3 regions of the Ensifer sp. PDNC004 genome follow, and region 1 is predicted to be linked to each of the others. Evidence: predicted binding sites of a transcription regulator. Region 1 holds the regulator's gene; each other region holds the start of a gene.

Region 1 (10,422 bases):
TGTCGCACGTGGACAATGTCAAGTGCGGTGCACACGCCCCTATATGGCGCACGCTCGGCGGAGCGCACCGAAGCCTCTTCGCCGCAGTCGCGCGACCGGGAAGCCGGCTCAGACGAGCCCCATGCACCAGGCGATGACCGACTTCTGCGCGTGCAGGCGGTTTTCCGCCTCATCGAAGACCACCGACTGCGGGCCGTCGATCACGTCGTCGGTGACCTCTTCGCCGCGGTGCGCCGGCAGGCAGTGCATGAACAGCGCATCGGAGGCCGCACGCTTCATCAGCGCCTCGTTGACCTGATAGGGCTGGAAGACGTTGTGGCCGCGGGCGCGGTGTTCCTGGTTCATCGAAATCCACGTGTCGGTCACGACGCAATTGGCGTCGGCGACGGCCTGTTCGGCGTCATGACACAAGAGGACCTCGCCGCCATTGTTGCGCGCCCAATTCAGGAACTTGTCCTGCGGCTCGGAGCCGAGCGGCACGGCCATGTTCATACGGTAGCCGAAACGGGCGGAACCTTCGATCAGCGAATGCAGCACGTTGTTGCCGTCACCGGTCCAGGCAATCGTCTTGCCCTTCACCGGACCGCGATGCTCCTCGAAGGTCAGGATATCGGCCATGATCTGGCAGGGGTGGGTATCGTCGGTCAGGCCGTTGATGACGGGGACCGTCGCATGTTCGGCCAGCTCCAGAAGACGGCGGTGGTCGGTGGTGCGGATCATGATGGCGTCGACATAACGCGACAGGACCTTGGCTGTGTCGCCGATCGTCTCGGCGCGGCCGAGCTGCATTTCGGTACCCGACAGAAACAGGGTTTCGCCGCCGAGCTGGCGCATGCCGACATCGAAGGAAACGCGCGTACGGGTGGAGGGCTTTTCGAAGATCATCGCCAGCATCTTGCCGGCGAGCGGCTTCTCGGCGGTTCCGGCCTTGGTCGCCGCCTTTCGGACGCGCGCATCGTCGATGATCGTCCGGAGGTCGGCGGCCGTCATGGCCGAAAGATCGAGAAAATGTCTGGTGCCTGCCATCGTACTCGGTTCCTGTCTGAAAAATCGGTCCCTGGTGCGGCACGCTATCGACGTGCCCGCACGAAGGTCATTCTAACGCCTTAGTCGGCCCTGGGTCGCTACCTTCAGGCCGCGGCGTTGCCGCTTGCCTTGCGAACCGCCTCGGCGGCGCGTTCGATACGCGCCAGGCCCTCGCGGGCCTCCTCGGCCGTGATCGTCAGCGGCGGCAGCAAACGCAGTACGTTTTCGCCGGCCGGCACGGCCAGAAGCTTCTCCGCGCGAATTTCCTTCAGCAGATCGGCCGAAGGGCCCTTCACCTTGATGCCCAGCATCAGACCGTCGCCGCGGATCTCATCGATGACATCAGGGAAACGGTCCTTGAGCGACGCAAGACCCTGACGGAAGACCAGCGCGACATCGCGCACATGCGTGAGGAACCCGTCGGCCAGAACGACGTCGAGCACGGCATTGCCGACAGCCATGGCCAGCGGGTTGCCGCCATAGGTAGAGCCGTGCGTGCCCGCCACCATACCTGATGCGGCTTCCTCGGTCGCCAGGCACGCGCCGAACGGGAAGCCGCCGCCGATACCCTTGGCGACCGCCATGATATCCGGACGGATATCGGCCCATTCATAGGCAAACAGCTTGCCGGTGCGGCCGACGCCGGTTTGAACCTCGTCGAGGATCAGGAGCAGGCCGAACTCGTCGCAGAGCGCGCGCAGTTCCTGCATGAACTCCTTGGTCGCCGGGCGGATGCCGCCCTCGCCCTGGATCGGCTCGATCAGGATCGCTGCAGTTTCCTCGGTGATCGCATTCTTGACGGCAGCGATATCGCCGAACGGGACTTGGTAGAAGCCTGGCGCCTTCGGCCCGAAACCTTCGATGTACTTCTGCTGACCGCCGGCGGCGATCGTCGCGATCGTGCGGCCGTGGAAGGCGCCCTCGAAGGTGATGACATGGAACTTCTCCGGGTGACCCTTGGAGAAGTGGTAACGCCGTGCCGTCTTGATGGCGCATTCCAGCGCTTCCGCACCCGAATTGGTGAAGAACACCTTGTCGGCAAAGGTCACTGTGGTCAGCCGGCGACCGAGGCTTTCCTGGCCCGCAATCTCATAGAGGTTGGACAGGTGCCAAACCTTGTCGGCCTGCGCCTTCAGCGCCTCGACGAGGTGCGGGTGCGCGTGGCCGAGCGAGTTCACGGCAACGCCGGCACCGAAATCGAGATAACGCGTGCCGTCTTCAGCGATCAGCCAGGCGCCCTCTCCTCGCTCGAAACGCAACGGCGCGCGCATGTAGGTATCGTAAAGCGGCGTTGTTGCAGTCATGCGAGGCTCTCCTTCACTCCAGATCGACATCGATCCCGCGCCTCACGCGGGCCGATAAAAATCAAAAATGCCGCCTTTCGGCGGCGCAGGCACTATTCCCATTTCGCGGTGCAATGTCAACAAAACCAAGCCTTGCAGCGCAACATGAAGGGTCGATTCCTGGCAGCAGAAAAATCGTCCGGGAGGGCTTGCAAAAATGCAACGCTGGCCGAGCAAGTTGGGGAAAACTACGAAATCGATTCGGCCTGATTCCCGGGACTCTTGCCACAGAGTCCAGCGGTCAGTACGTTAACATTCAATTACTAGACGCATGCGGCGGACCTAGTCACCAAAAGAGTTATCGCGTTTGCAACCCCGGGGTTCAGCCGGGGTGCGGTGAGGGATTCTGCCATCCCCAACGCTGAGAACGGAGAGTGCAGAAATGAACTGGACTGACGAGCGGGTGGAGAAACTGAAGAAGCTTTGGTCCGAGGGCCTGAGCGCAAGCCAGATCGCGGCACAGCTCGGCGGCGTCAGCCGTAACGCTGTCATCGGCAAGGTTCACCGCCTGAGCCTGCCAGGTCGCGCCAAGGCCGGTGGCAGCACCACGACGGCGGCCCGTCCGAAGCGCCCGACTTCGGCACCGCGCGCGCCGAACTACGCTTCGCGCGTTTCGACCCGCCCGGTTGCACGCGCGGCCGGCGCTGTCGTTCTCAAGGAAGAAATCGAAGTCGATCTCGTTGCCGAGCAGGATTTCAGCACTCGGACCGACGTTGTCGTGCCGATGTCGCGTCGCCTCGAGCTGACCCAGCTTACCGAGCGCACCTGCAAGTGGCCGATCGGCGACCCGCTGAAGGAAGAGTTTCACTTCTGCGGCAACGATTCCCCGGAAGCCTCGCCTTACTGCACCTTCCATGCGCGGCTGGCCTACCAGCCGTCGGGGGAGCGCCGCAGGGCCCGCTAAGAAGCCGGACAGCATCACAAAAAAAGGGGCCGATCGGTCCCTTTTTTTGTTGGCGACTTTCAGACCGCTCAGCTTTCGAGCGAATAGCCGGCGCCGCGAACGGTGCGGATGACGTCGGGCATGTTCGAGAAGTTCAGAGCCTTGCGCAGACGACCGACATGCACGTCGACGGTGCGCTCGTCGACATAGATGTCATGCCCCCAGACGCCATCCAGAAGCTGCGAGCGAGAGAAGACGCGGCCCGGCGAGGACATCAGGAACTCCAGAAGACGGAACTCGGTCGGGCCGAGGCGCACTTCGCGGCTGCGGCGATGAACGCGGTGGGTCTCGCGGTCGAGTTCGATGTCGCCGCAGCGAAGCAGCGTCGAGAGCACCTCGGGCTTTGCCCGGCGCAGCATCGCCTTGACGCGCGCCATCAGCTCCGGCGTCGAGAAGGGCTTGACCACATAGTCGTCGGCACCGGTCGCCAGACCCCGGACGCGCTCGCTTTCCTCGCCGCGCGCCGTCAGCATGATGATCGGCAGACGTTCGGTCTCCGGGCGCTGGCGCAGCCGGCGGCAAAGCTCGATGCCGGAAACACCGGGCAGCATCCAGTCGAGGATAAGCAGGTCGGGCAGCCGCTCCTGAAGCCGGATCTCCGCCTCGTCGCCCCTGAGGATCGTGTCGACGTCGAAGCCTTCGGCTTCCAGATTGTAACGCAGCAGAACGCTCAGCGCCTCTTCGTCTTCGACTACGGCGATTTTTGGCAACATCAGGTAACGTCTCCTTACCGCGGGCGGCCTTTGGGCTCATCGGCCCGGCCGGCGCTCAGACACTCTAAATCTGGAGCACATCCGCCGATTTCAAAGGCGGGGCGAAAACCGCGTGCTTCAGATACAGGAACTCGGGGCCGCGACCGAAGCCGCGACCGGATCAGATTTCAAAGGGCATGCATGCTTGCGGCGCGCTTGGCGCTCAGTCGTTGACCGAGCCCAGCGTCGACGTGGTGTCATCCTTCGGACGCTCGCCTTCCGGCTGGGCGCCCGTCGCCATGTAATAGATCGTCTCAGCGATATTGGTCGCATGGTCGCCGATGCGCTCGATGTTCTTGGCGCAGAACAGAAGATGCGTGCAGGGCGTGATGTTGCGCGGATCTTCCATCATGTAGGTCAGAAGCTCGCGGAACAGCGAGGTGTAGATCGCATCGATCTCCTCGTCGCGCTCGCGGATGCTGTTGGCCTTCTCAGGCGAGCGCGAAGCGTAGACGTCGAGCACCTCCTTGAGCTGGACGAGAGCAAGCTCTGCCAGGTGCTCCAGGCCGCGGGCGAGCTTGCGCGGAATGCCGGATCCGGCAACCGCGATCACGCGCTTGGCGGTGTTCTTGCCAAGGTCGCCGACGCGTTCCAGATCGGAGGCGATGCGGATCGACCCCATGATCTCGCGCAGGTCGGCGGCGACCGGCTGGCGCTTGGCGATCGTGACGATCGCCTTCTCGCCGATCTGGCGCTCGGCGTCGTCGAGAACGGTGTCGTCCGAGATCACCTTCTGTGCGAGAGCGAGGTCGGAATTGACCAGCGCGCGAACGGATTCGGCGACCATCTGCTCGGCGAGACCGCCCATCTCCGAGATGCGGCGCGTCAGGTACTTCAGTTCTTCGTCATAGGCGGACATGATATGCATGGACATGATCGTCGATCCTTACGGGCGCTTTGCAGTTACTGTTGCAGCCTTATGCGGCCTCAGCCGAAGCGGCCCATGATGTAATCCTGGGTGCGCTGGTCATCCGGATTGGTGAACATCTTGTCGGTGTCGTTCTCCTCGACGAGATTGCCGAGGTGGAACATGGCGGTGCGCTGCGAAACGCGGGCGGCCTGCTGCATCGAATGGGTCACGATGACGATCGTGAAGTTCGTGCGCAGTTCGTGGATGAGCTCTTCAACCTTGGCCGTCGCGATCGGATCAAGCGCAGAGCAGGGCTCGTCCATCAGGATGACTTCCGGGCTGACGGCGACCGCACGGGCGATGCAGAGGCGCTGCTGCTGACCACCGGAAAGGCCGGTGCCCGGCTCCTGCAGACGATCCTTTACCTCGTTCCACAGACCGGCCTTCTGCAGGCTGGTCTCGACCACTTCGTCAAAATCGGCCTTGGTGCGGGCAAGTCCGTGGATGCGCGGACCGTAGGCGACGTTGTCGTAGATCGACTTCGGGAACGGGTTCGGCTTCTGGAAGACCATGCCGACGCGGGCGCGCAGTTCGACGACGTCGATCGTCGGGTCATAGATGTCGTCCTCGTCGAGCGTGATCTTGCCGGTGACGCGGCAGTTCTCGATCGTGTCGTTCATGCGGTTCAGCGTGCGCAGGAAGGTCGACTTGCCGCAACCCGAAGGACCGATCAGCGCCGTGACGGTGTTCTCGCGGATGTTGAGGTTGACGTCGAAAAGCGCGCGCTTCTCGCCGTAGTAGACCGACACATCCTTGCCGATCATCTTGTAGGGCACGGTGTTCATTTTCTGATCCAGGGCCTTCTCGACTGCTGCTTCTGACATGATGTTCATAGTAATTACCTCACTACCAGCGGCGCTCAAAGCGACGTCGCAACAGAATGGCTCCAAGGTTCATGACGACCAGGAAGATGAGAAGAATGATGATTGCGCCAGAGGTGCGCTCGACGAAGGCGCGTTCCGCCTCGTTGGCCCACATGTAGATCTGCACCGGCAGCGCCGTCGACGGTTCCATCGGCGAACCGGGAAAATCGACAACGAAGGCAACCATGCCGATCAGGAGCAGCGGCGCCGTTTCGCCAAGCGCATGGGCAAGACCGATGATGGTGCCGGTCAGTATACCGGGCATGGCGAGCGGCAGCACGTGGTGGAAGATGGTCTGCATCTTCGACGCACCGAGACCGAGGGCCGCCGAGCGGATCGACGGCGGGACCGCCTTCAACGCCGCACGGGTGGCGATGATGATCGTCGGAAGCGTCATCAACGTCAGCACGAAGCCGCCGACGACGGCTGCCGAGCGCGGCATGCCGGCGAAGTTGATGAAGACGGCAAGGCCCAGGAGACCGTAGACGATCGACGGAACGGCCGCGAGGTTGTTGATGTTGACCTCGATCAGGTCGGTCAGCCGGTTCTTCGGCGCAAACTCCTCGAGGTAGATCGAGGCGGCGACGCCGATCGGAAGCGACAGCACCAGCACGATCAGCATCATGTAGAGCGAGCCGAGGGCAGCGACGCCGACGCCTGCCGCTTCGGGACGGCTGGAGGCGCCGAAGGTGAAGATGCCGGTGTTGAAGCTCTTCTTCAGGATGCCGGCGCTCGCCAGCTCGTTCATCCAGGTGACCTGCTGGTCCTTGACCTTGCGCTTGCCCTCATCGACCGAGAGATCGATCTGGCCCTTGAAGGCGGAGTCGATGTTGGCTTCGGCCAGCAGCGTGACAGGAACCGTCTTGCCGATGATCGACGGGTCGGCGACGACCATGTCGCGCAGCAGCGTGCGGGAGCTGGCGGAAACCATGTCGGTCGCCTGCTTGACCTGCGGCCGCTTGGTGGCGTCGATGCCGAGCTGCTTGACGAGCGCATCGCGCACCAGCAGCGGATAGTTGGCGGTCATCAGCACCTTGCCGTCGGTTGCGCGTTCGCCCTTGGGGTCGATGACCTTTTCAGTGAACTCGATCGGCAGCGTGATCGTCGTCTGCTGGAAGGCGGTGTAGCCGTTGGAAAATACGGTCCACAGCAGCAATGCCAGGAAGAAGAGACCGGTGCTGATCGCGGCCATGCCGTAAAAGCGGAACCGGCGTTCGGCAGCATAGCGACGCTTGATGCCGATATCGCGCTTGGCGGATGCGGGACGGGCGGAGATCCGGACGGTCGGGGAAGCGATGTCGGTCATTCGTACTGTTCCCGGTATTTGCGCACGATGTAGAGCGCGTAAATGTTGAGGCCGAGCGTGATGACGAAGAGCGTGATGCCCAGCGCGAAGGCCACCAGCGTCTGCGGCGAGGTGAACTCGAGGTCACCCGTCAGCTGGTTGACGATCTTCACAGTCACCGTCGTCATCGGCTCGAAAGGATTGATCTGCATGCGGGCCGCGACACCGGCCGCCAGCACCACGATCATGGTCTCGCCGACGGCGCGCGAGGCGGTCAGCAGCAACGCGCCGACGATGCCCGGAAGAGCGGCGGGAAGGATCACCTTCTTGACCGTTTCTGAGCGGGTGGCGCCAAGGCCGAGCGAGCCGTCACGCAGGGCGCGCGGCACCTGGGTGATGATGTCGTCCGACAGCGACGACACGAACGGGATCAGCATGATGCCCATGACGATGCCGGCCGTCAGCACGCTCTGTGCCTGGATGAAGTTCTGGTAGTTGCCGGTCATGAGACCGTTCATCTGCGCCGAGATATCGCGCAGGAACGGACCAACCGTCACCAGCGCAAAGAAACCGTAGACGATGGTCGGAATGCCGGCGAGCACTTCGAGCAGCGGCTTTGCGGTGGAGCGCAGGCGCGGGCTTGCATATTCCGCCATGTAGATCGCAGCAAAGAGGCCGATCGGCACTGCGAAGAGCATGGCGACGAAGGCGATATAGAGCGTACCGGCGAGGAGCGGGATCAGGCCGAACTGGCCCGAAGCACCACCGCTGCCGGCAGCCGCAAAGCGCGGATCCCAGACCGTGCCGAAGAAGAACTCGAACGGCGAGACCATGGTGAAGAAGCGGCCGGCTTCCGACAGCATCGAGGCGACGATGCCGACCGTCGTCAGGATGGCGATGGAGGACGCGACGATCAGCGAGCCGAGAATGACCCGCTCGACCTGGTTGCGGGCGCGGAAGCGGGTCGCGACGTTGCGGATGGCGTAGACGCCGCCGGCAATCGCGATCAGCAGAACGGCGACCGTCATCAGCCAGCGGTTGGTCGCGGTCATCGCGTTGAAGTGCTTGGCGACGGTGACCATGTAGGGATCGCCTTCGCCAGCAAGGGCAACACCCTTGGACGCGAGCGTCGCGCGAAGATTGGCGGAGCCGCCCTCAAGGGCTGCGAGCTCTTCGCCGCTCAGGCGCAGAAGGCCACCGGCAACGGATTTGACCTGACCGAGCGCGAGCTGCACGGCGGCAGGGCCCTGGCTCTGGACGGTATCCGGCAAGGCCGCGCGCGTGCTTCCGTCGATATACACGGGAGCGGCGAACAGCCAGGTGCCGAGAACGAGTGCGGCCGGAAGCATCGCCCAGATGGCGACGTAGCTACCGTGATAGCCCGGCAGAGAATGAAGGTTGGAGAGCTTGCCGCCGGACTGCGCCAGCGAACGGGCGCGGCCTGCAAAATAAGCAATGAAACCAATAACAATAATGAGCAAAAGAAGGAGCGAAGTACTCATCCGCACGTCTCCCCGGCATCGCCCGTCATGGGTGCCGGCAAATCGAATGAAGGCATGCCCCGGCGCGAAGACATCGCGCCGGGGCTTGTCATTATCAGAGCATGTTGCCGGCAGAGAAAGCCTTGCGGATTTCTTCGCGCTCAGCGTCCGGAGCGGCAACCAGGCCGTATTCGGCGAGCGGGCTTTCCGGGCCGATCATCTGATCGTCGAGGAAGAACTCAACATATTCCTTGAGGCCCGGGATAACGCCGAGATGTGCCTTCTTGACGTAGAAGTACAGCGGGCGGGAAACCGGATACTCGCCGGAAGCGATCGTTTCGGTCGACGGTACGATGCCGTTGACGGTCGCGACCTTCAGCTTGTCGGCGTTGTTTTCGTAGAACGACAGGCCGAACACGCCGATGCCGTTCTTGTTGGCAGCGATGCGAGCGAGCGTTTCGGTGTAGTCGCCGTCGATGTCGACAGCCATGCCGTCCTTGCGGACTGCGACGCACTTGCTGTGCTGCTGCTTTTCATCGGCAACGGCTGCCTTGATCACGTCAACGGCGCCAGCGTCCTTGCAGCCTGCAGCGAGGATCTTTTCTTCGAAGACTTCGCGGGTGCCGTGCTTTTCGCCCGGGATGTAAGCGGCGATTTCGACGGCCGGCAGAGCGGCGTTGACTTCGGACCACTTCTTATAGGGGTTGGCGACGACCTTGCCGTCGACGACGACTTCAGCAGCGAGCGCCTTGTAGAGGTCTTCCGGCTTCAGGGCGAGGTCGGCATTGCCGGCGTCGGTCGCAAAGACGATGCCGTCATAACCGATCTTCACTTCCTGGATTTCGGTGACGCCAGCGGCCTTGCAGGCCTCGACTTCGCTGTCCTTGATCTTGCGCGAGGAGTTGGCGATGTCGATGGTATCAGGGCCGACGCCCTTGCAGAATTCCTTCAGGCCAGCGGAGGAGCCGCCGGATTCGACGACCGGGGTCTTGAAGTCAGGGAAGGTCTCGCCGAACGTCTCGGCGACGATCTTGGCGTAGGGAAGAACGGTCGAGGAGCCAGCGACCTGAACCTGATCGCGAGCGGCGGCTGCGCCGGCAAATGCGGCCGAAGCTACCAGCGCCGCGACAGTGAGTTTAAGAGCTTTCATAAAAGTTCTCCCGGAATGGGCTTGTGTTGGTGTGCGCCAAGCGTTGCAGCGCTCTTCGCCGTCTTATCGGCTGCCCCTAACTAGCTGCCGATGGCCACACCTTTTATGTCAGTTTGACGAAACATTTATGACAGCTCATGTCATTGAAAACGCTAATGAAAAATGAAAGGCTCCGGGTTTTCCCGCGCCAATATGTCAGAAGCGGACCGTAAAAGTCGTACCTTTACCGACCTCGGAATGGATGAGGAGGCGGGCGCGGTGGCGCGTAAGAATGTGCTTGGCGATGGCAAGGCCAAGGCCGGTGCCCTTCTTCGAGCGGCTGGCTTCGACATTGACCCGGTAAAACCGCTCGGTGATGCGCGGCACATGTTCGGCCGGAATGCCCGGGCCATAGTCCTTGACGACGACTTCAGCCTCGCCGCCCTCGCCGCCGCGCAAGGTGACATCCACCTTCTTGCCTTCCTGGCCGTACTTGCAGGCATTCTCGATCAGGTTCTCGAAGACCTCGATGAGCTCGTCCCGTTCGCCGCGGACGACCACGGGCTTGTCCGGCACGACGAGCGAGACAGTGACATCCAGATCCTTCGCCAGCGGCAGCAGGCTGTCGCGGACATGCCCGAGCAGCGGCGCCAGATCGACCGGATCATCTGGCGCAATATGCGAGCGCAA
Region 2 (10,422 bases), on a different replicon from region 1:
TATCGGCTCGGCCGACAGCGCCGTGCGATTCGTTACCGATGTCGGCCTGCCGAACGTCGGCATCAATGCCGATCTCGGCAATCTCGTGCGGCTTCACCGCCCGGTCGAGCACTGGCAGCCAATGATGGCAAAGGTTGCACCCTTCGCCAAATACTGGCACGTCAAGAATTACTACCGCACCGAGGATGAGACCTCGGGTCTGGTGGTTACTCATCCGGCGCCGCTGGAATTCGGCGTCATCAACTATCGGGCGGCGATCCGCATGGCCTTGGCGCATGGCTTCGACAGCCCGTTCCTCTGCGAGCATTACGGTGGCGACGGGCTCTCCGTCAGCGCCGCCAATCGAGACTATCTGAGGCGTATTCTGCCTCGCGACTAAGGGAAGAGACGCGATGACCACAATCTTTGACGCACCGGAAGAATTTGCGACGACCGCGCTTGCCGGATTCAGCTCGATCTACGCGCGCAACGTCCGTCTCGTGAAGGGCGGGGTCGTGCGCTCGACCAAGGTGCCGAAGGGCAAGGTCGCCGTCGTCGTTGGCGGCGGCTCCGGCCACTATCCGGCCTTTGCCGGCTATGTCGGCCCGGGCATGGCGGATGCGGCCGTGGCAGGCGATGTCTTTGCCTCGCCGTCAACCGCGGCCGTTGCCCGCGTCTGCCGAGTGGCCGACCAGGGCGGCGGCGTGTTGCTCGGCTTCGGCAACTATGCCGGCGACGTCTTGAATTTCGGCGTTGCCGCCGAGCGCCTGCGCGCCGAAGGCATCGACGTGCGCATCGTGCCGGTGGCGGACGACGTTGCCAGCGCGTCGGCTGAAACGCCTGCCAAGCGCCGCGGCATCGCCGGCGACCTCTTGGTCTTCAAGGTTGCTGGAGCTGCTGCCGAAGCGGGCCTCAATCTCGATGAGGTCGAGCGCGTCACCCGTCTTGCCAACGACCGCACCATCTCCTTCGGCGTTGCTTTCGGCGGCTGCACGCTTCCGGGCGCCAAGGGACCGCTCTTCACCGTTCCGAAGGGCGAGATGGCGCTTGGTCTCGGCATCCACGGCGAGCCGGGCATCCGCGAAGAAAAGATGGTTTCGGCGACAGAATTCGCCAAGCTGCTCGTCGGCAAGCTGCTTGCCGAGCGGCCGGCTGATGTGCGCAAGGTCGCACCGCTTCTGAACGGCCTCGGCTCGACCAAATATGAAGAACTCTTCGTGCTTTGGGTCGCGATCGAAAAGGAACTGAAGGCAGCCGGCCTCGAGATCGTCGATCCGGAATGCGGTGAATTCGTCACCAGCCTCGACATGCAGGGTTGCTCGCTGACGCTGATGTGGCTGAATGACGAACTCGAGACCTACTGGCGCGCGGCCTGCGATGCGCCGGCGCTGCGCAAGGGGGCGATCATTGCCACCGAGCCCGCGACGGACACGCTGAAGGATGACGAGGACGCGATCTCCTTCGCGCCGGCTTCCGAGGCTTCCCGTCGGAGCGGCGTGTGCATTGCGCGGCTGATCGGCGAAATGGCCGAAGCGCTGAAGCAGGCGGAAGACGAGCTCGGTCGCATCGACGCATTTGCCGGTGACGGCGACCACGGACAGGGTATGCGCCGCGGTTCGGCGGCGGCGGACGAAGCGGCAAAGGCCGCTGTGGCTGCCGGCGCAGGTGCCGCCAGCGTGCTGGCGGTGGCGGGCGATGCCTGGGCGGACCGGGCCGGCGGCACGTCGGGTGCGATCTGGGGCCTGCTGCTGCGCGCCTGGAGCAATGCCTTCAACGATGATGCAGCCCCGAGCGATGCCGCTGTTGTCGACGGCGCCCGCCGTGCGCTCGATGGCGTGACCCGCCTCGGCCGCGCCCGTATCGGCGACAAGACGCTGGTCGATGCGCTGGTGCCTTTCGTCGAGACCCTCGAGCGCGAGTTTGCCGCCGGAAGGCCGCTGATCGAGGCATGGCAGGCGGCGGCAAAGGCTGCGACCGAAGCGGCCGAAGCCACGTCCAGCCTGACGCCGAAGCTTGGCCGTGCACGGCCGCTCGCCGAAAAGAGCATCGGCCATCCGGACGCTGGCGCCGTTTCGCTGGCGCTGACGGCTCGCGTTGCCGCCGGTGTGCTGGCGCAGGCAGCAAAGGCCTGAGATTAATTGTCTCCTCCGATCGGGCGGCGTCGCCGCCCGACCGGAAACCTCTCCCGAGGTGACCGCCTCCCTCTGCGCCGTTCGGCGCCGCCGTCACACGATGCCGCGCCAACACGTGTCGGCAGAAGGCTCAAATCCCGCCTTTCGTGGCTTTTTCAACACTATCTGCAGTCATTGTTGGGGAAACCCGGCCAATTTTATCATCTGCTAAAAGCTTGCCACGGAATTGCCCGATCGCGGGCTATGGCTTTGTTTTCCTGCAGCGTGCGCTATGTTTTTGAGTTCGTGTGCCGCCGGTCAAATGACAATCATTTCTGACGTTCCGAGAAGGAGACAAGAATGAAAAAGAGTTTTGCCGTGAAGGTGTCCGCAGCGTCTCTGGTTCTCGCTGGCGCGATCGCCGCAAACGCAGCCGATCTCGCGACAGTTCAACCGCAGCCTGAGCCCGACACCAGCAATGGCGTGAAGATCGGCTACCTCGACTGCAACATTGCCGGCGGTGTCGGCTACGTGCTCGGGTCGGCCAAGGAAGTCGATTGCGTCTTCCGCTCGACCATGGGTGCTGAAGCCTCCGACCACTATTCCGGCGCCATCCGCAAGATGGGCGTCGATGTCGGCTTCACGACGCAGAGCCGCCTGATCTGGGCCGTGTTCGCACCGACCGCCGGCTACCACCGCGGCTCGCTCGGCGGCCTCTATCAGGGTGCAACCGCGGAAGCGACCGTCGGCGCCGGTATCGGTGCCAACATCCTCGTCGGCGGCACGTCCGGGTCCATCCACCTGCAGACGATCAGCGTGACCGGCCAGATTGGCCTCAACCTGGCCGCAACCGGCACGTCGATGACGCTGACGGCCGTCAACTAACGTCCGGCGTCGGGCCGCTGCTCCTCCCATGGGTGGCTCGGCAGGGACACATATGACAACAAAGGCACCGCACACTCAGACGAGCGTGCGGTGCCTTCGCACTTTGCGCTGTTGCCATCCTCCGATTCGCGGTTAAGGAAGGCCGGCAGGAGTTGGCGCCGTAAGAGCGAATGTCGAGGGACCGGATTGAACAGAAGCCTATGCTTTGGGTTGATTGCCCTTTGTTTCGCAAGCGCGCCGCACACCGCCTCGGCGGAATGGCAGCCGGTCGAAAAGGAAGCGCTCTACACCGTTAACGGACAGACGGGCGCGGAACTCTATGCCTCGATCGGCGAGCGCGGCCCCAAGGCTGGTATCGGCAGGGCGATTGCCCACACCAATTTCAAGCTGACCTGGACGCGGAAGTATGAGCAGCAGAGCGGCGCCTGTGTGCTGGCGGTGGCAAAGCCGAAGCTGATCATCACCTACACCCTGCCGAAACCGGCAAAGCCGCTGCCTTCAGGCACGCGCGAGAACTGGGACGTCTTCATCGACGGCGTACGCAAGCACGAGCTCGTACATGGTGACTTCATCAAGGAGATGGTGCGCGCGATCGAGCAGGCAACGTTGGGGCTGACCGTTCCCGACGATCCGAAGTGCCGCAAGATCAGAACAGTCATGACCGAGCGCCTCGGTGCGCTCTCGCAGGTGCAACGCCAGCGCAGCCGCGACTTCGACCAGGTCGAACTGACAGACGGCGGCAACATTCATCAGTTGATCCTGAAGCTGGTGAACGGGCCGTAACGGCGCCGAACCTGTGCCCGGCGCCGTATCACTCAGGCGTAGCGCACCAAAAATTCCTCGGCCGTCAGTTCGCGGAAATCGTCGAGTGCGCGGCGCAGGCGCTGGTGGTCCCAGTCCCACCAGGAGAGCGCGTCCATGCGTTCGCCGATGCCTTCGTTGAAGCGGGCACGGATGAGCTTGGCCGGCACGCCGCCGACGATGGTGTAGGGCTCGACGTCCTTCGAGACGACGGCGCCGGCGCCGATCACCGCGCCATTGCCGACAGTGACGCCCGGCAGGATGGTGGCGCCGTGGCCGATCCACACATCATGGCCGATCGTCACCCGGTTCGAGCGCCGCCAGGCGAAAAGGTCGTGGTCGAGTTGGGTATCGTCCCAATAGTTCGGCGCGCGATAGGTGAAGTGATGCAGCGTCGCCCGCCAGGTCGGGTGGTTGGTGGCGTTGATGCGCACGGCGGCTGCGATGTTGACGAACTTGCCGATCGTTGCGCACCAGATCGAGCCGTCCTGCATGATGTAGGAGTAGTCGCCGAACTCGACCTCGTCGAGCCTTGAGCGCTCCTGCACTTCGGTGTAGCGGCCGAGCGTCGAATTGTTGACGCTCGCCGTCGGGTGGATAAAGGGCTCGAGCCCGAGCTTCTGGCTCATGCGGCAGCCTTTCGCGGGGAAAACGCGGAGACGTCGAGGATGCGGTCGGCAACCGCGTCACGGACTTCCTCGTCATGGAAGATGCCGATCAGCGCGGTGCCCTTGGTCTTCTTCTCGGCGATCAGTTCGACGACGACCGCCCGGTTCTTCGCGTCGAGCGAAGCGGTGGGCTCGTCGAGCAGCAGGATCTTGTGGTCGGTGATGAAACCACGGGCGATGTTGACGCGCTGCTGCTCGCCACCGGAGAAGGTTGCCGGTGGCAGGCTCCAGAGTTCGCGCGGCAAGTTGAGCTTGTTCAGCAGTTCGGCCGCATGGGTGCGGGCCTCTTCGAGCGGCATGCCACGGGCCTGCAGCGGCTCGGCGACGATGTCGAGCGAGGAGACGCGCGGCACGACCCGCAGGAACTGGCTGACATAGCCGAGCGTGGTGCGTCGGACTTCAAGCACGGTGCGCGGCTCGGCGGTTGCGAGGTTCACCAGCTTGCCGTCGTGATCCATCAGAATCTGGCCTTCATCGACGCCATAATTGCCGTAGAGCATTTTCAGGATCGAGCTTTTGCCAACGCCGGAGGGGCCGCCGAGAACGACGCATTCGCCCGCCTTCACCGAGAAGGAGACGTTGGCGACGACCGGCCGGCGAATACCGTCGCGCAGGTGCATGGTGAAGCTTTTGGCGACTTCGGAAACAACAAGTGGCGTAGCCATGATTAGACCTGCAAAATCGAGGAGACGAGGAGCTGGGTATAGGGCTCGCGCGGATCGTCGAGCACGCGGTCGGTCAAACCCTGCTCGATCACGGCGCCATCCTTCATCACCATCATTCGGTGGGAAAGAAGACGCGCGACGGCGAGGTCGTGGGTGACGATGATGGCGGCAAGGCCGAGGTCGTGCACGAGGCCGCGCACCAGGTCGAGCAGGCGCGCCTGTACCGAAACGTCGAGGCCGCCGGTGGGCTCATCCATGAAGACGAGGCGGGGTGAGGTGACGAGGTTGCGGGCGATCTGCAGGCGCTGGCGCATGCCGCCCGAAAAGGCGCGCGGCTGGTCGTCGATACGGTCGATGCCGATTTCCACCCGCTCCAGCCAGTCGCTGGCAGTGGCGCGGATGTTGCCGTAGTGGCGATCGCCGACGGCCATCAGCCGTTCGCCGACATTGGCGCCGGCAGACACGGTCATGCGCAGGCCATCGGCCGGGTTCTGGTGCACGAAGCCCCAGTCGGTGCGCATCAGGAAGCGGCGCTCGGCCTCGCCCATGCGGGCAAGGTCGCGGTACTGGCCGTCGCGCATGTGATATTCGACGATGCCCGACGTCGGCATCAGGCGCGTCGACAGGCAGGACAGAAGCGTCGTCTTGCCGGAGCCGGACTCGCCGACGATGGCGAGCACTTCGCCGGCATAGAGCTCGAAGGAGACATTGCGGCAGCCGATGCGGCTTCCGTAGAACTTCGAGACGTCGTTCACTTTCAGAAGCGGGAGCGTACTCATTCTGCGGCCTCCTGGCGTGCGAGCATGTGACCTGCATGGCCACAGGCGCGGCGGTCTTCGCAATGATCGGTATCGGAGCAGACGAACATTCGTCCGCCCTTGTCGTCGAGGATCACCTCGTCGAGATAGACGTCCTCTGCGCCGCAGAGCGCGCAGGGCTTGTCGAAGCTCTGGATCTCGAAGGGATGGTCGTCGAAATCGAGGCTGACGACTTCGGTATAGGGCGGCACGGCATAGATCCGCTTTTCGCGGCCAGCGCCGAAGAGCTGGAGGGCTTCCGACATGTGCATCTTCGGATTGTCGAACTTCGGCGTCGGCGACGGGTCCATCACGTAGCGACCCTCGACCTTCACCGGATAGGCATAGGTCGTGGCGATATGGCCGTTGCGGGCGATGTCCTCGTAGAGCTTCACATGCATCAGCCCGTATTCCTCGAGCGCATGCATCTTGCGCGTTTCGGTCTCGCGCGGCTCAAGGAAACGCAGTGGTTCCGGGATCGGCACCTGGTAGACGAGCGTCTGACCCTCGGAGAGCTTTTCCTCAGGGATGCGGTGGCGCGTCTGGATTATCGTCGCCTCTTTCGTCCGGGTGGTGACGGCGACGTCAGCGACCTTCTGGAAGAAGGCGCGGATCGAGACCGCGTTGGTTGTGTCGTCGGCGCCCTGGTCGATGACCTTCAAGACGTCCTGCGGACCGAGGATCGAGGCGGTGACCTGCACGCCGCCGGTGCCCCAGCCGTAGGGCATCGGCATTTCGCGCGACGCAAATGGAACCTGGTAGCCGGGAATGGCGATCGCCTTCAGGATCGCGCGGCGGATCATGCGCTTGGTTTGTTCGTCCAGATAGGCGAAATTATAGGTAGCAAGGTCGTTCACCGCTGATTACCCTTGAGTGTGTAGACCGCTGATGAGGCCAGGATTTGAGCGAGATTTTCGTCTGGGTGATTGGGATCTTCTTGGTGTGTTCCGCGGTTGCCGGCCTGTTCGGCATTGCCCGCCGGCCGCAGCGCGAGCCGGAGAGCAGGGCGCGTAAGAACGACGGAGGTGGCGACGCCGGTGGCGTCTATGCCGGTGATGGCGGCGATTGCGGCGGCGGGGACGGTGGCGGCGACTGAGCCGTTAAGACTGGAGGAAAATCCGATCATTCGGCCGCCTCCCTCTGTTCCTTTGCCGTCTCGCCGGAATTGGCGGCGTCGTAGTCGCGGCGCATGCGCCGGACGAGGTCGAGTTCGGCCTGGAAGTCGACATAGTGCGGCAGCTTCAGATGCTCGACGAAGCCCGTCGCCTGAACGTTGTCGGCGTGTGAGATGACGAATTCCTGGTCCTGGGCGGGGGCGACGATGTCCTCATTGAATTCGTCGGTCCTGAGCGCCCGGTCGACCAGCGACATCGACATCGCCTTGCGTTCGCTCTGGCCGAAGACGAGGCCATAACCGCGGGTGAACTGCGGCGGCTGCTTGGCCGAGCCCATGAACTGGTTGACCATCTGGCATTCGGTGACGCGGATCGAGCCGAGCGAGACGGCAAAGCCGAGTTCCGGCAGGTCGAGTTCGACCTCCACTTCGCCGATACGCACTTCGCCGACGAAGGGATGGGTCCGGCCGTAGCCACGCTGGGTGGAATAGGCGAGGGCCAGCAGGAAGCCTTCGTCGCCGCGGGCGAGTGCCTGCAGGCGCAGGTCCCGGGCCATTGGAAACTCCATCGGCTCGCGGGTGAGGTCGCCCATGACGTGGCCCTCGGGCATCTCACCGTCGCCCTCGATCAGGCCTTCGCCGTCGAGAATGTCGGAAACGCGCATCACGTGTTCGCCGGGCTCCTTGACCGCCGGTTCTTCGACAGCCTCGTCAGCGATCAGCGACGGGTCGAGCAGGCGGTGGGTGTAATCGAAGGTCGGGCCCAGAAGCTGTCCGCCCGGCAGATCCTTGTAGGTCGCAGACACGCGGCGCTCGACCTTCATGTTGGCGGTGTCGACCGGTTCGGAGTAACCGAAGCGCGGCAGCGTCGTGCGGTATGCGCGCAGGATGAAAATCGCTTCGATCATGTCGCCGCGCGCCTGGCGCACGGCAAGCGCCGCGAGCGCGCGGTCGTAGAGCGAGGCTTCCGCCATCACCCGGTCGACGGCAAGGCCGAGCTGCTCGACTACCTGGTCGATAGTGATGGAGGGAAGGCTACGGTCGCCACGGCGGCGATCGGCGAGAAGGCGGTGGGCATTGGCAATGGCGGCTTCCCCGCCCTTGACGGCTACATACATGGCTCACGCCTCCTTGAGCGAAAGACGGGTGGTGCGCGGCAGGCAGACGAGCTTGTCTCCGGCCGTCAGCACGAGATCGACGCCGCGCGGAAAAATCGCGCGATTGGACGTCCAGAATTCAAGGAAGACGTCCGGCAGCCCCTTCACCGCAATCTCCGTTACGTCCTTGATGCCGGGGCCCTTGGCGGTCAGCACCGGGCCGCCGGTCAGCGCCTCGACTTCGATGACAAGTGTCGTCGAGCGGTCCGGATATTCCTGCGTGCCGAGCGAGAACTGATCGAACCCGGGGAAGGCTGCGCCCTTTTCGATGAAGGCAAAGCGCGCGTCGGTCTTGCTGGTGGTAAGGGGGGCACCCGTGTGGAAGGCGATCCACTGCGGAACGGCCGATTTGGAAACCGCCGACGTCAGCCAGACGGGCGTGTCATGGTCGCACAAGGTCAGCGCCACGGCGCCGGCGGCCGCGGCGAGCGGAACGGGCGGCGTGCTCGTCGCCTCGATGCGCTTGATCGTGCCCGGGCGTGCAAAGCCATCCATCAGGTCGCGGAAGACGGACTGGGCTGCAAAGACCGGATCGGCAAAGGCGCCGGCATAAATCTGCGATTGGCTGGCCATCAGTCGTCTCCCCGGACCATGGTGAAAAAGTCGACGCGGGTGGCCGCGGTCTCCTCGGCCTTGCGGCGTTCTTCCTGGGCAAGCCGGTCAGCCACGCGGCCAAGCAGGGCATCGACACCGACCCTGTCGCCGTCACGTTGGGCAAGGGCGTCGAAGATGGCCGCGAGCCGTGCGCGCTGCCGGTCCGTGCCGAGCAATTGCCCGTGGCCGATCTCGCCAGTCGAAAGGCGGATTGTGGCACGCGAAACGGTGGCTTCTCCGAGATTGAAGGCGTCGCCGCCGCCACCGATGCGGCCGCGCACCATGACAAGGCCGGTTTCAGGGCCGCGGACCGGATGAACGTCCGGCTTGTCGGCAAGCGCTTCCCAGGCGGCATTGAGCTCGTCGAGGGTTGCGCGGGCGAGCAGCCCCATGGCCTTCTTGCGCGCCGGATCCGGCGGGCTTTCCTGTTTTAGCTTCGCATCCATCATTTTCACCTCAAATGTCTATTGATCTAGACAACTATACATCTTATACTTTTTCATAACGTCCGCAAATGACAGGCTTGTGACATGCCAATGCGAAAAGATACGGCGATGCGAAAAGTGGTGGAGCGCCAGACCGGGGTCGCCCTGTGGCGGCAGATCGCCGACCGGATCCGCCTGGCCATCAGCAATGGCGACTATGATGCGACCGGCATGGTGCCGCCGGAAACGACGCTCGCCGGCGAGTTCGGCGTCAACCGACACACGGTCAGAAGCGCGCTGGCGGCGCTTGCCGAAGAGGGGCTGGTGCGCGCCGTCCAGGGGCGCGGCACGATGATCGAGCGCAAGGAACGGGTGAGCTATCCGATCTCCAAGCGCACGCGCTTCTCGCAAGGTCTCGGCCGCCAGGTGAAGGAGATCGGTACGCGGCTGCTCGGCCATGCCGAACTGCCGGCGAGCGGAGAGGTGGCAAAGGCGCTCGGCATTTCGCCGGGCGATCCTGTGACCGAGCTTCGCACCGTCAGCAGCGGCGATGGCCGACCGCTTTCGGTGTCGTCGAGCTATTATCCTGCGCATCGCTTCCCGCGCATGGCCGAGGAATTCGAACGGCTGCACTCCGTTACCAAGGCCTTTGCAGCCCACGGCCTGGATGATTATGTACGCGCCTCGACCGAGATCGTCGCCCGGCACGCCGACGCCGAGGAGCTTTCGATGCTGAAGCTCTCGCCCGGCGCAATCGTGCTCGAAGCCCAGTCGACTAACGCCGATCTCGGCGGCAAGCCGATCGAGTATTCCCGTAGCCGTTTTGCCGCTGACCGGATGAAGCTGCGGATCGAGACGTGAGGTCTTTAAGCCGACCTCTGCCGGTCGCGGTTCCGTCTCGTCCAACCAGAAGCGTTCCCCTCTCCGTCAGGAAATAAGGCAAGGGCCGCATTTCCGACGCGTTTTTGCCGCATGACCGGAGCCTGCATCAGGAACCGCGCATTCGGGACTTCTCTTAGGGGGAGAATGGCAATGGCGACGTGGCGACCCGATCCATCCTTCTATCCATCACCGCGCATGGCGGCCAAGGCCCCAAAGGAGACGCTCGCCTACGTGGCGGCTTTCGATCCGGACCGAAGACGACCGGACGCGATCGCCGTCGTCGATGTCGATCCGGCGTCGCCGAACTATTCGCAGATCGTCGGCAAGGTCGATATGCCCAATGT
Region 3 (10,422 bases), 410 kb from region 1:
TCAGGCCCCAGTGATAGCCGGTGAGGTCCCCACTCTTGCCGAGCGCGCGATGGCAGGGGACGACGAAGGAAATCGGGTTGCGGCCGACAGCAGCACCGACCGCGCGCGATGCCGTCGGCTGGCCGATGTTCCCGGCGATGTTCGAATAGGTGGTGGCGCAGCCGAGAGGGATCTTCAGCAGTGCCTGCCAGACCCGGATCTGGAAGTCGGAGCCGATGAGGAAGATGCGCAGCGGCTCGTCCTGTCGCCAGCGCGACGGATCGAAGATGCGCGCGGCATATTGGGCCGTCGCCGCGCTGTCCTCGATGTAGCGGGCGTTCGGCCAGCGTTGCGCCATGTCCTCGAAGCTCGCCTGCTCGCCGCCCATATCGTTGAAGGCAAGTCCTGCGAGGCCGCGCTCGGTGATCATCACCAGCGCCGTGCCGAAGGGCGAGGGGTGGTAGCCGTAGCGGATCGTCAGACCCTCGCCGCGGGCCTTCCATTCGCCTGGCGACATCGCCTCGTGGGTGACGAACAGGTCGTGCAGCCGGCTTGGTCCTGACAGGCCCACTTCGATGCTGGTTTCGAGCAGCGGCATGTCTTCCTGGCGCAGCAGGCGCTTGGCATGGTCGAGGGTCACGGCCTGCAGGAAGGCCTTCGGCGACAGGCCCGCCCAGCGGGTGAAGACCTTCTGGAGCTGGGTCGGCGACTGCTTCAGGCGCTGCGCCACGGATTCGAGCGACGGCTGGTCGCGATAGTCCTCAGTGAGCATTTCGATCACGCGGCTGACCGTATCGTAGTCGGTGCCCTTCGGCGTGATGTCGGTGGGTACGGATGTCGCAATGTTCATGGCTCTTCTCCTGTCTTGCCACAGGTAACCATTTGCTGGCCCCGTCAACCACCCGAAACTTGAAAACATGCGATCGCCCGGTGCCGCGATTGTAAGCGCCGGGCGTCAGCGGCGGCGCACGGTCGCAAGCGCCCCCGAGAGCGCCAGCGCAAAGGTCTCGCGATCGTCGCGGTTGAGGAACGAGCCGATATCGGTTCGGCGGCCACCGCCGCTGATCGTCATCGAGACGATGCCGATTTCCTGATGCCGGGCGACATTCAAGCGTGCCCAGAACGGATTGAAGCGATGTTCGCTGATCTGGCCCGAGGGCGTGAACTTGCGCACTGAAACGTCCGTCCTGCTGACGCTGACCTCTTCGCGGCTGAGCCCCGAGCGGTTGTTCAGCCAGAAGGCGCCGAACAGCAGCAGGTAGTCGAGCCCGAAAAAGAACACCACCGGCCAGGCGCCGATGATGAGGAAGACGATACCGTGAACGAGGCTCAGGAGCCCGGCGATCAGGAAGAACATCTTGAAGCCGCGGCGCCCGAGCGAACGATAGGGCTTGAGCTCGGCGGTGAAGACCGGAGCGTCCTCGGATGGGGTGGTGGCGTTGCCATTGATCATGACCTTTGACTATAGATGCATCATGAAAAACGTGAAGCCGAAATTGCCTGTTCGCGCCGCCAAACCAAAGCCTGCAGCCGGTCGTCGCGCCATGCCGCGGGTGAAGAGCCTCTATAGCCAGGACGAGCTCAAGGAGATCTTCCGGCGCTTCTCGATCCAGCGGCCGGAGCCGAAGGGCGAGCTCGAGCATGTCAATCCCTTCACGCTGGTCGTCGCCGTGGCGCTCTCGGCGCAGGCGACCGATGCCGGCGTCAACAAGGCGACGCGCGCGCTCTTTGCCATCGCCGATACGCCGGAAAAAATGCTGGCGCTCGGCGAGGAGAAGGTTCGGGACTACATCAAGACGATCGGACTTTTTCGCAACAAGGCAAAGAACGTCATCGCGCTGAGTGAGAAGCTCATCCGGGATTTCGGCGGCGAGGTGCCGCGCACGCGGGAGGAACTGGTGACGCTGCCGGGCGTCGGTCGCAAGACCGCCAATGTCGTGCTTTCCATGGCCTTCGGCCAGTCGACGATCGCCGTCGACACCCACATCCTGCGCATCGCCAACAGGATCTGTCTGGCGCCGGGCAAGACCCCGGACGAGGTGGAAGACAAGCTGATCAGGATCATCCCCGACGAGTATCTCTACCACGCTCACCACTGGCTGATCTTGCACGGGCGCTACTGCTGCAAGGCGCGCAAGCCCGAATGCGAGCGCTGCGTCATCGCCGATCTCTGCAAGTCACCGGAAAAGACCTGCGATATCCCGGCGCCGCTGGTCGAGCTGCCGCCGCAGATGATCTCGGCTGCTGGTTGAGCCGTCAGGCCGAAACCATCCGGTCGATCAGCGTGCCGATCGTTTCCACGTAGACCTCGCTCGACGCGCCGTCGGCAATGTCGAGCGCCGCACGATCGAACGCGGCCGAAAGCAGTGAGGCCATGGCCGACAGCCTGTGGGCCGAAACGGTTTCCGGAGCCATTGCCTCGGCGATCCCTTCCTCGAGCGTTCTTTGCGCGTTGGCCGCGTCGATCGCCATCATTTCCCGCTTGCCGAGGACGGCCGGCCCATCGAGCAGGAGCAGGCGGATACGCCCCGGCTCGCGCATGGCGTCGAAATAGGCGCGGGCGCCGACCTTCAGTGCCTCTCGGGCTGAGAGGTCGCGTGATGTCGCTTGTTCGATCGACGTCGCCACCGAAATTGCTTCCCGCTCCGCCACCGCGCGAAACAGCGCCTTCTTGTCCTCGAAGTGGTGATAGAGCGCGCCGCGGGTGAGGCCGGCGGTTGCGACGATGTCCGGCGTCGAGGTGTCGGCATAGCCCCTGGTAACGAAGAGGCCGCGGGCAGCATCGAGGATCGCGGCACGAGTCGTGTCGGATCGCTCGCGGTTGGAGCGGCGGGAAATGTCCTGTTGCATACATGCAGCCTGTATGTTAATTAAAGAAACATACAGATTGTATGATATTGCCGGAGCGAGGAAAAGCCATGAAATCGACGAGCTATTACCCGGTCATCATGACGGCTGACGTTGCCGCCACTGCCGCCTTCTACATCGATCACTTCCGTTTCCAGGCGCTCTTCACCAGCGACTGGTATGTGCATCTGCAATCGATCGAGGACGAACATGTGACGCTTGCCGTGCTCGACTACCGCCACGAGACGATCCCCGAAGAGGCGCGCGCGCCCACCCGCGGTCTTCTCCTCAACTTCGAGGTCGAGGATCCCGATCGCATCTATGCGCAAGCGCTTGCCTCCGGCCTGCCGATCCTGAAGACCTTGCGCGACGAGGATTTCGGCCAGCGTCATTTCATTACGGCCGATCCGAATGGCGTGCTGATCGACATCATCAAGCCCATTCCCCCGAGTGCCGAATTCGCCGCCGCCTATGACGAAAGCGCGCTTCCTACGGCGTGAAGCCGCCCGCACGCGTCTTTTGTCTTCCAAATGGCCGGAAAACCGGTATTAACGAACACCGGCCATCACGGAGACCGGACGAGGTTCATGACAAAATACGACGTGCTGACGATCGGCAACGCCATCGTTGATATCATCGCGCGCTGCGACGATGCCTTTCTCAATGAAAACGGCATCATAAAGGGCGCGATGAACCTCATCGACGCTGAAAGAGCCGAGTTGTTGTACTCGCGCATGGGCCCGGCGGTCGAAGCCTCCGGCGGCAGTGCCGGCAATACGGCAGCGGGCGTTGCCAGCCTCGGCGGTCGCGCCGCCTATTTCGGCAAGATCGCGAGCGACCAGCTCGGCGAGATCTTCGCCCACGACATTCGCGCCCAGGGCGTCTATTTCGAGACCAAGCCGCTCGAGAACACGCCGCCGACCGCCCGCTCGATGATCTTCGTCACCGAGGACGGTGAGCGCTCGATGAACACCTATCTCGGCGCCTGCGTCGAACTCGGCCCCGAGGACGTGGAGCCCGAGGTCGTCGCCCAATCCAAGGTTACCTATTTCGAAGGGTATCTCTGGGATCCGCCGCGCGCCAAGGACGCCATTCGCGAGACCGCGCGGATCGCCCACGCAAACGGCCGCGAGACCGCGATCACGCTGTCCGACAGCTTCTGCGTTCACCGTTATCGCGACGAGTTCCTGGAACTCATGCGTTCCGGCACGGTCGATATCGTCTTTGCCAACAAGCAGGAAGCGCTGGCGCTCTACGAGACCGAGGATTTCGATCTGGCGCTGGAGAAGCTGTCGAAGGATTGCAAGCTCGCCGCCGTGACGCTCAGCGAAGAAGGTTCGGTGGTCGTGCGTGGAGAGGAACGGGTTCGTGTCGGCGCAACGCCGATCGCCCAGGTGGTCGACACGACAGGTGCGGGCGACCTCTATGCCGCGGGCTTCCTGCATGGCTACACGACGGGGCGTTCACTGGAAGACTGCAGCAAGCTCGGCAATCTTGCGGCCGGCATTGTTATCGGCCAGATCGGGCCGCGGCCGATGGTCTCGCTGGAAACGGCCGCCAAGCAGGCCGGTCTCGCCTGATCCGACCGAATTGATTTTTGGTTAAAGACGGGCGCGGCCTTACTTGAAGGCCTCGCCCGGATAGGCGCCCCAGATTTCGCCCTGGGCGATCCAGCCTTCGACGCCTTGCGCTTCGGCATGGCACCAGTCGCCATTGCACTCGCCGACTTTCACGATGACACCGGGCTCCATGCGGGCGACGATCGGGGAATTGCCCTGCGCGTCGCGGCGCATGTTGACGAAGACGCCTTCGCCCTTGCCGCGCATCCAAGGGGCTGCGACGGCCGTGCGGTCGCCGGAGAGCAGCGCCTGGTTCACCCAGCCTTCGGTGCCGTCGGCGTCGCGGATGCGGCGCCAGTTATCGTATTCCTGGATGATCTCGACCGGCACGCCCGGCTTCATGTAGCGGAAGGCGACCGCGTAATCGACGCTCGGGCCGATCCTGAGATTGACGCTCTTGGATTTCAGGCTGACGAAGCGCGGCAGCGGCAGCCCGCTGGCGCCCTTGGCGGCCTGAGCGTAAGCCGCCGACGTCATGATCGCGGCGCCGAGGCAGGCGGCGATCAACGAGAGCGAGAATCTGGAAATGACGTGACGCATGACGAAGCCCATTTTCCGTGGCACTAGCTTTTGCAGGCGCAGTTCACTTGAGGCCCATGGGTCGGGCGGAAATCGCGGGGACGACGACGCGAGTTTTGTTTGTCTTCCCGGTGGGGTCTGGTAGAAATTGCGGCTACAGGGAGAAAGTATCGCCCAACTTGGTTAAGGACCCGTCAACAAGGCCCGTCGCAGCAATGACAAGCAAGAAGAAGCCCACGGTCTACATCACCCGCAAATTGCCAGACATCGTCGAGACGCGCATGCGCGAGCTCTTCGATGCGGAGCTGAACATCGACGATACGCCGCGCAGCCAGCCGGAGCTTGTGGCCGCGGTCAAGCGCGCCGACGTGCTGGTGCCGACGGTGACCGATCGCATCGACGCGGCGTTGATCGAGCAGGCCGGCCCGCAGCTGAAACTGATCGCAAGCTTTTCCAACGGCGTCGACAACATCGATGTCGATGCCGCCGCCCGCAAAGGCATCACCGTCACCAACACGCCCAACGTGCTGACGGAAGACACTGCCGACATGGCGATGGCGCTTATCCTCGCGGTGCCGCGCCGGCTTGCCGAGGGTGCGCAGATCCTGACCGACCGCAAGGGCGATTGGGCCGGCTGGTCGCCGACATGGATGCTCGGCCGCCGCATTGCCGGCAAGCGCATCGGCATCGTCGGCATGGGCCGGATCGGGACGGCTGTGGCCCGCCGCGCCAAGGCCTTCGGCCTCTCGATCCACTACCACAACCGTCACCGGGTGAAGGCCGAAACCGAGGAGATGCTGGAGGCGACCTATTGGGACAGCCTCGACCAGATGCTCGCCCGCGTCGACATCGTTTCGGTCAACTGCCCGTCAACGCCGGCGACCTATCATCTGCTTTCGGCCCGCCGGCTCGCCCTGATGCGGCCGGACAGCTACATCGTCAACACCGCCCGCGGCGGCATTATCGACGAGACGGCGCTGATCAAGTGCCTGCGTGAAGGCAAGATCGCCGGCGCCGGCCTCGACGTCTTCGAGAACGAGCCAGCGGTCAATCCGAAGCTGATCAAGCTTGCCGGCGAAGGCAAGGTCGTGCTCCTGCCGCATATGAGTTCGGCCACGCTCGAAGGCCGCATCGACATGGGCGAGAAGGTGGTGATCAATATCCGCACCTTTTTCGACGGCCACCGCCCGCCGGACCGGGTTCTGCCGGGCCGCGACTGATAGCGAAACGCCGCACGATCCTATCGTGCGGTCGCCAGCTGCTTCGCTGACGTTCGAAAACTAAAGCGTCTTGCGCATCTCGATCGCCGTCGGCCGGGTAAAACCGGGATGACACATCGTGTCGCTCTGAACGAAGCCCCAGGCGGCAAAAGCGCGGTGGTTGTCGGCGAGTTCGACGCGGGTGAGGAGTCTCAGCGCCGGAAGTTTCAGCGCACGCGCCGTCGCTTCGGCTTCAGCGAGCAGCATTCGGCCGATGCCCTTTCCTTGCGTCTCAGGCGCGACGGCAAGCTTGCCGATATATAGGCAGTCGTCCTCCGGTTTGCAGAAGATGCAGCCGACCAGCCGCTCGCCATCGCTGACGCCGAAGGCGATCTCGTCGGCAATCTTGTTGCGCAGCGATTCGATGTTCAAAGCATGCGCCGACGAGGGCGGGTCGATCCGCCCATCCATGTAGGAGAAGGCGCCAAGGATCAGCGCCAGCAGTTCCTCGTGCCGGTCGAATGCTTCGTCGATACGAAAGATCTGCACCATCGCCTATGCTCTCTTGCGGTAACGGATGGTGTTGAACTGTGCCGTCAAGGCGTCATACATCAACAGCCGCCCGACCAGCGGTTCTCCGAAACCGGCAATCACCTTGATCGCCTCCATGGCCTGCAGCGTGCCGATGACGCCAGTCAGCGCGCCGACGATGCCGGCCTCGGCGCAGGAGGGCACGACGCCGGCCGGTGGCGGTTCTGGAAAGAGATCTCGGTAGGAGGGGTTCGGCCGTCCATCGGGGCCGGCGCTATAGGGCATAAGCACCGTCAGCGAGCCGTCGAAGCGGCCGACGGCGCCGGTCACCAGCGGAATGCCGACTGCTGCCGCCGTATCGGCGGCGAGGTAGCGGGTATCGAAATTGTCCGAACCGTCGATTACCAAATCGTATTGCCGGAACAGCGCCTCGGCATTGTCGGCGTTGAGGCGCAGCCTGTGTTCGTTGACGCCGACATGCGGGTTGAGCGATGTGATCGCTTCGGCGGCCCGCTCGACCTTGGCACGGTCGATGTCTTCGGTGCGGTGGATGATCTGCCGCTGCAGGTTGGAAAGCGCGACCGCATCGTCGTCGACGATGCCGATCCGGCCGATGCCGGCGGCGGCAAGATAGACGAGCACCGGGGCGCCGAGGCCGCCGGCCCCGATCACCAGCACGCGGGCTGCCTTCAGCCGTTGTTGCCCGGCGCCGCCGATTTCCGGCAGCACGATATGGCGGGCGTAACGGGTGATCTCCGATTGGTCGAGCTTGTTCTCACCGGTCATGGCAATCCTCCTCGGTGACTTCTGCTTATCCCGTAACGCTGCCATGCGAAACGGTCAGGAAGCGGCCGCGTTCGCCGAGCGCCTCAAACATCGATTGGTCCGTCCCGGTCATGAAGGCCTGGCCACCAAGCCCATCGACGAGATCGAACAGAGCCGCGCGCCGGTTGACGTCGAGATGGGCGGCGATCTCGTCAAGGAGCAGCACTGGCGCATGGCCGGTCATGTCGCCGACGAGGCGCGCATGCGCCAGCACCAGGCCGACGAGCAGCGCCTTCTGCTCTCCGGTCGAGCAGCGCGCCGCCTCCATGTCTTTCTCCCGGTGACGCACGAGCAGGTCGCTGCGGTGCGGCCCGTCGAGCGTACGGCCGGCTGCCGCATCGCGCGGGCGCCCGTCGCGCAGCATCGTCAGATATTGTTCTTCCAGATCATAGGCCGGACGATGGCCTTCGTCATCGAGAAAGCCCGATAGCGCCAGGCGGGCCGACGGAAAGACGCTCTCGTCGACAGTGCGCTCGACGAGCGCCGTCAGCAGGCCAAGCATTTCCTGCCGTGCCAGCGCCATGGAGACGCCGAGGCCGGCCATTTCGCGCTCGATCGCCGTCAGCCAGGCCGGGTCCGGACGGAACTCGCCGAGCAGCCGGTTGCGGCTGCGCATCGCCCGGTCGAATTCGCTGGCGCGCCGGCCGTGTTCCGGATCGAGCGAAAGCACCAGCCGGTCGATAAACCGTCGCCGGTCGGCTGAAGGGCCGGTAAAGAGCCCGTCCATCGATGGCGTCAGCCAGAGAACGCGCAGGTGGTCGGTCAATTCGTCGACGGTCGCTGCCGGTGTTCCATTCAGCCGCAGCCGCCGGGATTGCCCTTCCGTGACGCCGGCAGTCCCGGTGCCGATCTCGACGGTTCCCTCCATGCCCTCGACTTCCGCAAAGACCGAGAACCCGTCGCCGGCACCAACCCGGGTCACGTCCGCATAGGCTGCGCGCCTGAGGCCGCGGCCGGGCGAAAGGAAAGAGACGGCTTCCATGAGGTTGGTCTTGCCGGCGCCGTTCTCCCCCGTCAGCACCACATGGCGCTGATCGAGCTCAAGCGAGAGGGCCGCATAGTTGCGGAACTCCGTAAGCTTCAGGCGGTTGAGAAAGACCTTGTTTGGCATCGGCAGTCCGGATTCGACGTTGGGCGCAGCTAGGACGAAAGCGCCTGCCAAGGCAAGGCGAAATGGGGCGCGTCGCCATATCGTGCAAGATAGGCCGATATCGACAGGGGAAAGGCGACAAACCCCTTTGATTCGGTGCTTTTCATAAAGGACCTAGTGAAATATGACAGCCGCATGACAATCCACAGATGGATATACGTGTGATGCTGGCCTGGTTCCGCAAACTTCTTCCCCGCGAGGATCGCTTCTTCGACCTCTTCGCAAAACATTCGCGCACCGTCGTCGGTGCTGCCGATGCGCTCGACAAGGTTCTCGCTGGCGGCGACGATCTGGAAAAACACTGCGACCGGATCGTCGCGCTCGAGGATGAGGCGGACCACATCACCGCCGAGGTACTGCTGGCCGTGCGCCGGTCCTTTATCACGCCCTTCGACCGCGGCGACATCAAGGATCTGATCCAGTCGATGGATGATGCCATCGACATGATGCACAAGACCGTCAAGACGATCCGCCTTTACGAACAGAAGAGCTTCGATCCCGGCATGCGCGAAATGGGCACCACGGTCGTCAAGGCCGCGCACCTGATCGCCGAGGCCATTCCGCTGCTCGACCGGATCGGCGCCAATCACGACCGCCTGATCGCGATCGCCGAAGAGGTCACCCGCATCGAGGGCCGTTCCGACGAACTGCACGAACAGGGCCTTAAGGACCTGTTCCGCCGCCACGGCGCCAGCAACCCGATGGCCTACATCATCGGCAGCGAGATCTATGGCGAGCTCGAAAAGGTGGTCGACCGCTTCGAGGACGTCGCCAATGAAATCAGCGGCATCGTGATCGAGAACGTCTGATGGATGCGACGCTCGCCTTTCCGTTGCTCGTCGGGCTGATCGGCATCGCGCTGTTCTTCGACTTCCTGAACGGCCTGCACGACGCCGCCAACTCGATCGCGACGATCGTCTCGACACGGGTGCTCCGGCCGCAATATGCGGTCATGTGGGCGGCCTTCTTCAACTTCATCGCCTTCCTGTTCTTCGGCCTGCACGTGGCCGAAACGCTCGGCAAGGGCATCATCGATCCCGGCATCGTCACGCCGCTGGTGATCTTCTCGGCGCTGATCGGCGCGATCGTCTGGAACATCGTCACCTGGCTGTTCGGCATCCCGTCGAGCTCGTCGCACGCGCTGATCGGCGGCCTCGTCGGCGCCGGTCTTGCCAGCACCGGGTTCAGTTCGATCGTCTGGACCGGCCTTTTGAAGACCGTCGGTGCCATCTTCATGTCGCCTGCGATCGGCTTCTTCCTGGCGCTGCTCCTGGTGCTGATCGTCTCCTGGATCTTCGTTCGGCAGACGCCCTTTGCCGTCGACCGCACGTTCCGCGTGATGCAGTTCATCTCGGCCTCGCTCTATTCGCTCGGCCACGGCGGCAACGACGCGCAGAAGACCATGGGCATCATTGCCGTGCTCCTGTTCTCGCAAGGCTATCTCGGCTCGGAGTTCTACGTACCCTTCTGGGTGGTGATCACCTGCCAGGCGGCGATCGCGCTCGGCACGCTGTTCGGCGGCTGGCGCATCGTCCACACGATGGGCTCGAAGATCACCAAGCTCAATCCGATGCAGGGCTTCTGTGCCGAGACCGGCGGGGCGATCACGCTCTTTGCCGCCACCTGGCTCGGTATCCCGGTCTCGACCACGCACACCATCACCGGCGCGATCATCGGCGTCGGCGCGGCCCGCCGGGTTTCGGCGGTCCGCTGGGGGCTCGCCGGCAACATCGTGATTGCCTGGTTCATCACC

Evidence for each region. Region 1 encodes PhoB, which activates phosphate uptake and scavenging genes when phosphate is short. Its sites were predicted from a motif close to TGTCATNNANCTGTCAT; they were not measured.
Region 2: phnF (phosphonate metabolism transcriptional regulator PhnF) is a predicted target of PhoB. The motif match lies at 9,286-9,302, and genes of this name have one in related genera.
Region 3: JVX98_RS21885 (DUF47 domain-containing protein) is a predicted target of PhoB. The motif match lies at 8,794-8,810, and genes of this name have one in related genera.

The regions. Positions count from the first base shown of each region.
Region 1 is NZ_CP070353.1:2,377,459-2,387,880, forward strand. It holds gene argF (ornithine carbamoyltransferase) at 109-1,026, opposite strand; gene JVX98_RS19815 (aspartate aminotransferase family protein) at 1,131-2,330, opposite strand; gene JVX98_RS19820 (GcrA family cell cycle regulator) at 2,752-3,273, shown strand; gene phoB (phosphate regulon transcriptional regulator PhoB) at 3,342-4,025, opposite strand; gene phoU (phosphate signaling complex protein PhoU) at 4,228-4,941, opposite strand; gene pstB (phosphate ABC transporter ATP-binding protein PstB) at 4,992-5,807, opposite strand; gene pstA (phosphate ABC transporter permease PstA) at 5,821-7,143, opposite strand; gene pstC (phosphate ABC transporter permease subunit PstC) at 7,140-8,624, opposite strand; gene JVX98_RS19850 (substrate-binding domain-containing protein) at 8,719-9,753, opposite strand; gene phoR (phosphate regulon sensor histidine kinase PhoR) at 9,949-10,422, opposite strand, start outside.
Region 2 is NZ_CP070352.1:1,588,173-1,598,594, forward strand. It holds gene JVX98_RS07005 (sugar phosphate isomerase/epimerase) at 1-379, shown strand, start outside; gene JVX98_RS07010 (dihydroxyacetone kinase family protein) at 393-2,111, shown strand; gene JVX98_RS07015 (DUF992 domain-containing protein) at 2,451-2,975, shown strand; gene JVX98_RS07020 (DUF922 domain-containing Zn-dependent protease) at 3,162-3,758, shown strand; gene JVX98_RS07025 (DapH/DapD/GlmU-related protein) at 3,791-4,405, opposite strand; gene phnL (phosphonate C-P lyase system protein PhnL) at 4,402-5,109, opposite strand; gene phnK (phosphonate C-P lyase system protein PhnK) at 5,112-5,888, opposite strand; gene JVX98_RS07040 (alpha-D-ribose 1-methylphosphonate 5-phosphate C-P-lyase PhnJ) at 5,885-6,763, opposite strand; gene JVX98_RS07045 (hypothetical protein) at 6,760-7,032, opposite strand; gene JVX98_RS07050 (carbon-phosphorus lyase complex subunit PhnI) at 7,029-8,138, opposite strand; gene phnH (phosphonate C-P lyase system protein PhnH) at 8,142-8,750, opposite strand; gene phnG (phosphonate C-P lyase system protein PhnG) at 8,750-9,217, opposite strand; gene phnF (phosphonate metabolism transcriptional regulator PhnF) at 9,326-10,057, shown strand; gene JVX98_RS07070 (selenium-binding family protein) at 10,229-10,422, shown strand, end outside.
Region 3 is NZ_CP070353.1:2,789,508-2,799,929, reverse strand. It holds gene JVX98_RS21940 (bifunctional helix-turn-helix domain-containing protein/methylated-DNA--[protein]-cysteine S-methyltransferase) at 1-829, opposite strand, end outside; gene JVX98_RS21935 (DUF2244 domain-containing protein) at 935-1,432, opposite strand; gene nth (endonuclease III) at 1,455-2,231, shown strand; gene JVX98_RS21925 (TetR/AcrR family transcriptional regulator) at 2,236-2,829, opposite strand; gene JVX98_RS21920 (VOC family protein) at 2,898-3,326, shown strand; gene JVX98_RS21915 (adenosine kinase) at 3,414-4,406, shown strand; gene JVX98_RS21910 (SH3 domain-containing protein) at 4,446-4,997, opposite strand; gene JVX98_RS21905 (D-glycerate dehydrogenase) at 5,180-6,184, shown strand; gene JVX98_RS21900 (GNAT family N-acetyltransferase) at 6,245-6,712, opposite strand; gene JVX98_RS21895 (molybdopterin-synthase adenylyltransferase MoeB) at 6,719-7,480, opposite strand; gene recF (DNA replication/repair protein RecF) at 7,506-8,630, opposite strand; gene JVX98_RS21885 (DUF47 domain-containing protein) at 8,834-9,478, shown strand; gene JVX98_RS21880 (inorganic phosphate transporter) at 9,478-10,422, shown strand, end outside.